3 regions of the Pseudomonas arsenicoxydans genome follow, and region 1 is predicted to be linked to each of the others. Evidence: predicted binding sites of a transcription regulator. Region 1 holds the regulator's gene; each other region holds the start of a gene.
The links. The regulator FliA, encoded in region 1, starts transcription of late flagellar genes. The targets are predictions, from matches to a motif close to CTAAAGTTTNNNNNNNNNNNGCCGNTAA.
Positions count from the first base shown of each region.

Region 1 (2,265 bases):
TCGACCGCGTGTTTTTTCAGGGTCGATTCAAAATCGCCCTGTGAAGATTCGTTATTGTCCATAGCTCCCCCGGTGACGCAGTGTCTCAACCGATGCGTTCGAAAATCTTTTCGATTTTGTCTTTCAACGCCTGGGCCGTGAAGGGTTTGACCACATAGCCGTTTACACCGGCCTGGGCCGCTTCGATGATCTGCTCGCGCTTGGCTTCAGCGGTGACCATCAGCACTGGCAGGTGCTTGAGCTTTTCATCGGCGCGCACGTGGCGCAGCAGATCGATGCCGGTCATGCCAGGCATGTTCCAGTCCGTTACCAGAAAGTCGATGCTGCCGCTGTTGAGAACCGGAATGGCGGTAGTGCCATCGTCAGCCTCGACCGTGTTGGTGAACCCAAGGTCACGCAACAGGTTTTTTATGATCCGCCGCATCGTTGAGAAGTCATCAACGATGAGGATTTTCATGTTCTTGTCCAATTCGACCTCCAAGCAGTCTTAAACGCGCCCAGCACCTGGACACGCCATTTCAATCAATCCGGCAATGCACTCGATGACTGTCTGGAGCACAACAGATCGCGACCGGTGCAGTAAATCCCGCACCGGTCCCGCTCGCAGTGTCCCCACACTGCCTTCAGCGCGCTCGCCACTCCCCCAAACGCCCCCGCAAGCGGGCCGCGCACTGGCTGTGTAACTGGCTGACCCGGGATTCGCTGACCCCAAGGACCTCACCGATTTCCTTGAGGTTCAGCTCTTCGTCGTAGTACAGCGCCAACACCAGTCGCTCACGCTCCGGCAAATTGGCAATCGCGTCCGCCAGCGCCGCCTGGAAGCGTTCATCTTCCAGATCGCGTGACGGTTCCAGATGAGCACTGGCGCCGTCCTCATGCAGCCCTTCGTGTTCACCGTCCTGTAACAGGTCGTCGAAACTGAAGAGGCGGCTGCCCAAGGTGTCGTTCAAAATCCCGTAATAATCGTCGAGACTCAATTGGAGTTCGGCCGCAACCTCGTGATCTTTAGCGTCACGACCGGTTTTAGCTTCAATCGAGCGAATTGCGTCACTGACCATGCGGGTATTGCGGTGGACCGAACGTGGCGCCCAGTCCCCTTTGCGAACTTCATCGAGCATCGCGCCGCGGATTCGAATGCCCGCGTACGTCTCGAAACTCGCGCCCTTGCTGGCGTCATATTTGGTCGACACTTCAAGCAGGCCGATCATTCCGGCCTGGATCAGATCTTCAACCTGAACACTGGCTGGCAGACGTGCCAGCAGGTGGTAAGCAATGCGTTTGACCAGTGGCGCGTAACGCTCGATCAGCTCGTACTGCGCGTCACGTGCCGACTTCTTGTAGAGGTTGTAGCCACTGGCTGTCATAGGACGGGTCCTGCGGTCTGTTGCACGAGACGCTCAACGAAAAACTCCAGGTGCCCACGCGGGTTGGCAGGCAACGGCCAGGTATCGACCTTCTGCGCAATCGCCTTGAACGCCAGGGCGCATTTGGAGCGCGGGAAGGCTTCATAGACGGCGCGTTGCTTCTGCACAGCCTTGCATACGCTTTCGTCGTAAGGCACAGCGCCAACGTATTGTAGGGCGACGTCGAGGAAGCGGTCCGTGACCTTGGTCAACTTGGCGAACAGGTTGCGACCTTCCTGCGGGCTTTGTGCCATGTTGGCCAGCACGCGGAAGCGGTTCATGCCGTAATCGCGGTTCAGCAACTTGATCAGTGCGTAGGCGTCTGTGATCGAGGTCGGCTCGTCGCATACCACCAGCAAGACTTCTTGCGCTGCGCGAACAAAACTGACTACCGAGTCACCAATACCTGCAGCCGTATCGATCACCAGGACGTCGAGGTTGTCGCCGATATCGCTGAAGGCCTGGATCAGGCCGGCGTGTTGAGCCGGGCTCAGATGAACCATGCTCTGGGTGCCGGACGCGGCCGGGACGATGCGGATTCCGCCGGGGCCTTGCAACAGAACGTCGCGCAGCTCACAGCGGCCTTCGATGACGTCGGCCAGGGTACGTTTGGGTGTCAGTCCCAGGAGGACGTCGACGTTCGCCAACCCCAGGTCGGCGTCCAACAGCATGACGCGACGGCCGAGCTCAGCCAGGGCCAGTGACAAATTCACTGACACGTTAGTCTTGCCGACGCCACCCTTGCCGCCGGTCACCGCGATCACCTGTACGGGATGCATGCTGCCCATGTTATTTCTTTACCTTGTCTTGCATAGACGGAGGCCACATTACTGGCTGCGCGTTCTCAAACGGAACAATGCAT
Region 1 covers NZ_LT629705.1:2,894,051-2,896,315, reverse strand. The annotation lists gene BLQ41_RS13460 (protein phosphatase CheZ) at 1-62, opposite strand, end outside; gene BLQ41_RS13455 (chemotaxis response regulator CheY) at 86-457, opposite strand; gene fliA (RNA polymerase sigma factor FliA) at 624-1,364, opposite strand; gene fleN (flagellar synthesis regulator FleN) at 1,361-2,191, opposite strand.

Region 2 (2,265 bases), 870 kb from region 1:
TCGATCTCGTTGTTCTGCTGCTGCAGGTTTTGCGTGCTGTCGAGAGTGACCGCGTTCAACTCGTCAGCCGCCGTGGCCAATTGCGCCGCCGAGCCACTGATACCTTGCAAGGTTTCACGCAGGTTTTGTTGCATGGTCGCCAGCGCCTTGAGCAAGCGGCTCACTTCGTCGTTGCCGTGGGTTTCGATGGGGCGAGTCAGATCGCCTCGGGCAACGTTTTCCGCAGCATTCAATGCGTCACCCAACGGTTTGACGATGCTGCGCGTCAGCAACATCGCCAGGCCGACGGTGGCCAGGGCTGCGAGGGCGATGAACAGGCTGACGATCATTCGAGACGTTTCGTAGTGATCTGCGGAGTTCTGGCTTTCGGCGGCGACCTGTTTGGCAAACAGGTCTGCCAGGTCATTGAGCTGCTTGCCGGAACCATCGACCACGGTTTTCATGTCCACCAGCAACAATTTGGTCAGCTCGTCACGACGCCCTTGTTCGGCCAGGGTGAATGATTGGGCTATGCCGGCACGGTAGGCCGCGAAAGTCGTCTTGAACTGGCCATACAGCGCCTTGCCTTCGGCGGTGTTGACCAACTGATCATAGGCGGCGATTTTTTCGCTCAGCTCCTTGTCCCGGGTATCCATCTGGCTGCGGTATTGAGCGATATTCTTCGGGTCCTGATCCAGCGCCATACGCAAGGAGATCGTGCGGATGCGCAGCATGATTTCGCGAATCTCGTCGCCACCGCGAATACTCGGTAGCCATTGCTTCTCCACCGCCACTTCACTGTTGCGGATACTCGACATCTGCCCCAAGGCAAAAACGCCGAGCAAGGCAACCAATACGGCAATCAAGGCAAACCCCAAGGCTGCCCGAGGAGCAATATTCAACTGACGAAGCAACATGACGAACGCCCTTTTCTTGTAGTGGTCAGGATTGGGGGCGTCATTTGGCAGTACCCCGCAGCCACGTTATCGGCATGTTGTACGATGACTGAAGTGTTGTTTTCTCGAAGACAAAAAAAATCCCCGTATCTTTCGATACGAGGATTTTTAATATGGTCGGGGTAAGGGGATTCGAACTCCTGACATCCTGCTCCCAAAGCAGGCGCGCTACCGGACTGCGCTATACCCCGGTAAAAAAAAGGCACCTTTTAAAGGCGCCTTCTGCGAACAGAGCTTTTGGCGTCTGATCTTAAGATCTGATCCCAGCGTTAACTGGTTTCAAAAATGGTGGGTCGTGTGGGATTCGAACCTACGACCAATTGGTTAAAAGCCAACTGCTCTACCAACTGAGCTAACGACCCAAAAATGGTCGGGGTAAGGGGATTCGAACTCCTGACATCCTGCTCCCAAAGCAGGCGCGCTACCGGACTGCGCTATACCCCGGTTTGAAATTGGCTCCGTGACCAGGACTCGAACCTGGGACCCAATGATTAACAGTCATTTGCTCTACCGACTGAGCTATCACGGAACTACATATTTCAATTTACAACGGTGAAGCTAGTTGCATCTCTTCGACCCGTTCGCATCGCTGCGTTCGTGTGTCTGAGGCGCGCTATTCTACAATCTTAAGCACCTCTGTCAACCCCCTAAATTGCATTCAAGTTAATGATTTGCAACTTATTTCAGATTCCTGCTTGGGGAGCAGAAACCCTTCCGGGTGACTTACTGCGGGGCGCACTTTACAAGCCTTTTCCTTTCAGTTCAACAACCTGACGAAAAAAAGGCCTCGCAATGCGAGGCCTCTTCACTTTTGCTGCCTTCAGGGATCAGGCAAAGACGATTTCGTCGTTTTCCACTACACCTTTGGCGGTGTCGCCTGGCATGAACCGACCGGACAGAATCAGCTGTGCCAACGGGTTCTCGATCCAGCGCTGAATCGCACGCTTGAGCGGCCGTGCGCCATATACCGGGTCGTAACCCACCGCAATCAGCTTATCCATGGCCTCTGGACTGAGTTCCAGTTTCAGCTCGCGCTCAGTCAGACGACTGCGCAGACGACCCAGCTGGATCTCGGTGATGCCCGCGATCTGATCCCGCGCCAGTGGCTCGAAGATCACCACTTCGTCGACCCGGTTGATGAACTCCGGCCGGAAGTGTGTGGAGATTGCATCCATCACCGCCGCACGCTGCGCCTCGCGATCACCTACCAGTTCCTGGATCTGCACCGAGCCCAGGTTGGACGTCATGACGATCACGGTGTTCTTGAAATCTACCGTGCGGCCATGACTGTCGGTCAGACGGCCATCTTCAAGTACTTGCAGCAAGATGT
Region 2 covers NZ_LT629705.1:2,026,889-2,029,153, reverse strand. The annotation lists gene BLQ41_RS31540 (methyl-accepting chemotaxis protein) at 1-896, opposite strand, end outside; tRNA gene BLQ41_RS09295 (tRNA-Pro) at 1,050-1,126, opposite strand; tRNA gene BLQ41_RS09290 (tRNA-Lys) at 1,222-1,297, opposite strand; tRNA gene BLQ41_RS09285 (tRNA-Pro) at 1,303-1,379, opposite strand; tRNA gene BLQ41_RS09280 (tRNA-Asn) at 1,389-1,464, opposite strand; gene clpB (ATP-dependent chaperone ClpB) at 1,763-2,265, opposite strand, start outside.
Region 2: the regulator FliA is predicted to act here: its motif matches at 963-990, upstream of BLQ41_RS31540 (methyl-accepting chemotaxis protein).

Region 3 (2,265 bases), 3.1 Mb from region 1:
GTCGGCATCGTCGGCAGCACGTGCCGCATCGGCGGCATGACGGGCGACTTCCTGGGCGGTGGCGGACATTTCGTTCATCGCCGTGGCTACCTGATCGGTACGGTTGAACTGATCGTTGGTGCCGCTCGCCATGAGGCTGGCGATGGCGTTCAGTTCACCGCTGGCGCTGTCCAGATCCTTGGTGCTGCGCTGCAAGCGGCTGAAGGTTTCGGCGAGGAAATCGCGCAGGGTGTTGGCGGCTGTCGCCAACTTGCCCAGCTCATCCTGACGGGTGCTGGCCACGCGATCGGCAAATTTGCCCTGGCTGAGTTGCGCGACGTATTCGATCAGCTTGCGAATCGGTTCAACCAGGTTGCGGTTGACCAGCCACAGGCTCAACAGGCCAATCAGCAAACCCGAGGCGAGCATCACGATGATTCCCAGCAACACCGTGCGATCGGCGCCGGCACTGATCAGCTTCGATTGCTCGGCACCCTGCTTGCGCAATTCACTGACCAGTTCGCTCATCTGATCGCTGGTTGCGCGGTCGACACCTTTGACCGCCGTATCGCCAGCGACTGGGTCGGCACCCGCCGCCACGTAGGCATCACGGCCCTTCTGGTAGGCGGCGCCCAACGAACGGTGTTCGTCACGCAGGCGTTCGATACGAGTCTTGAGTTGCGAGTCGATGCCCTTCTGCCCGGCCAGTTCGCCAAGGATGCCCTGCACATCACGTTGGCGGTCTTCGAATTGCTTCCAGTATTTGTCCAGATCCGCCGGTTGCTTGCCGCGCAGCAGGACGTTTTTCCATTCCTGGACCTGCACCTTGAATTGCAGGTTGGCCTCATCGATCAATTGCGAGGTATGCAGCGGCCCTTCAATCAGATTCGCGTAGCTCTGAACACCGTTGGACAGGAAATGGAAGCAGGCCAAAGCGATCAACAACATCGCCAACAGACTACCGCTCAACAGGGCGAGAATTTGTGCTCTCAGGGATTTTTGCAGCATCGAGTGATACTCATGACAGGGGTGGAACACGCTGAAACAAAGCGTGAAAGGTCTTCGGACATCCCTGTCTGCAACGTTGGCTCGTGGCCATGGATGCTTACGTTGTGATCGGCGTACCAGAGCGGTTCTTGAGGCAATTCCGACCACCGGTTACGCAATCGTTTGCCGCTATTTTTGTGTCACAAAAATGTCATCGAGCCTTGCGATGATGCGGCCCAAGTGAACCTGTAAAACCCGCGGCAGGCGCCTCCCCTTGCGAGCCCTCATGAACCACAGCATCGACCAAACCCATCGCGACACGGACCTGTTCGGTCTGCTCTACGGTTTCAGTTTTCGCCCGGGCGAACGCGGTCGCGAGATCGATTCGGCCAAGGCGCTGCAATGCTTGCAACAACCGGACGACAGCGACGAATTCCTCTGGCTGCACCTCAACCTGGCGCACGCCGCTTGCGAGCGCTGGATGAAAAGCCACCTGGAACTGCCGGACGAGTTTTTCGAAGCGCTGCATGAAGGCTCGCGCTCGACGCGCATCGAACATGTCGATTCGGCGTTGCTGGCGGTGGTCAACGACGTGGTATTCAACCTCTCAAGCATGGTGTCGTCGGACGTCTCGACACTGTGGGTCTGCGCCCGCAGTCGGTTGATCATCAGTGCACGCCTGCAACCGTTGCACTCGGTGGACAAACTGCGTTCTTCGGTGAAAGCCGGCGAGCGCTTTCGCTCGCCGCTGGAGTTGCTGGTGCATTTGCTGCGCGATCAGGGTGAAGTGCTGACCCAGATCGTGCGCAAGACCAGCCTCAGCGTCGATCAGATTGAAGATGAGTTGTTGTCCTCGCGCTTGTCGACCAACCGCGCCGAGCTGGGCGCCAATCGCCGGGTGCTGGTGCGTTTGCAGCGGTTGTTGGCGCTGGAACCGGGGTCGTTGTTGCGCCTGCTCAACCGGCCGCCGCAGTGGTTGCAGAAAGAGGACGTGAAGGAGCTGCGCAAGTCCACCGAGGAGTTTGCGCTGATCATCAACGACCTCACGGCGCTGGGCGAGCGGATCAAGTTGTTGCAGGAAGAGATTGCGGCCAACCTCAATGAACAAAGCAACCGCACGCTGTTCACCCTGACGGTGGTCACGGTGCTGGCGCTGCCGATCAACATCATTGCCGGTTTCTTCGGGATGAACGTGGGCGGAGTGCCACTGGCGGGAGATCCTGAGGGGTTCTGGATTCTGGTGGCGCTGGTGGCGACGTTTACCCTGATCGCCGGGCGCTGGGCGTTTCGCAAGCGTCA
Region 3 covers NZ_LT629705.1:5,984,256-5,986,520, forward strand. The annotation lists gene BLQ41_RS28045 (methyl-accepting chemotaxis protein) at 1-987, opposite strand, end outside; gene BLQ41_RS28050 (transporter) at 1,253-2,265, shown strand, end outside.
Region 3: the regulator FliA is predicted to act here: its motif matches at 1,093-1,120, upstream of BLQ41_RS28045 (methyl-accepting chemotaxis protein).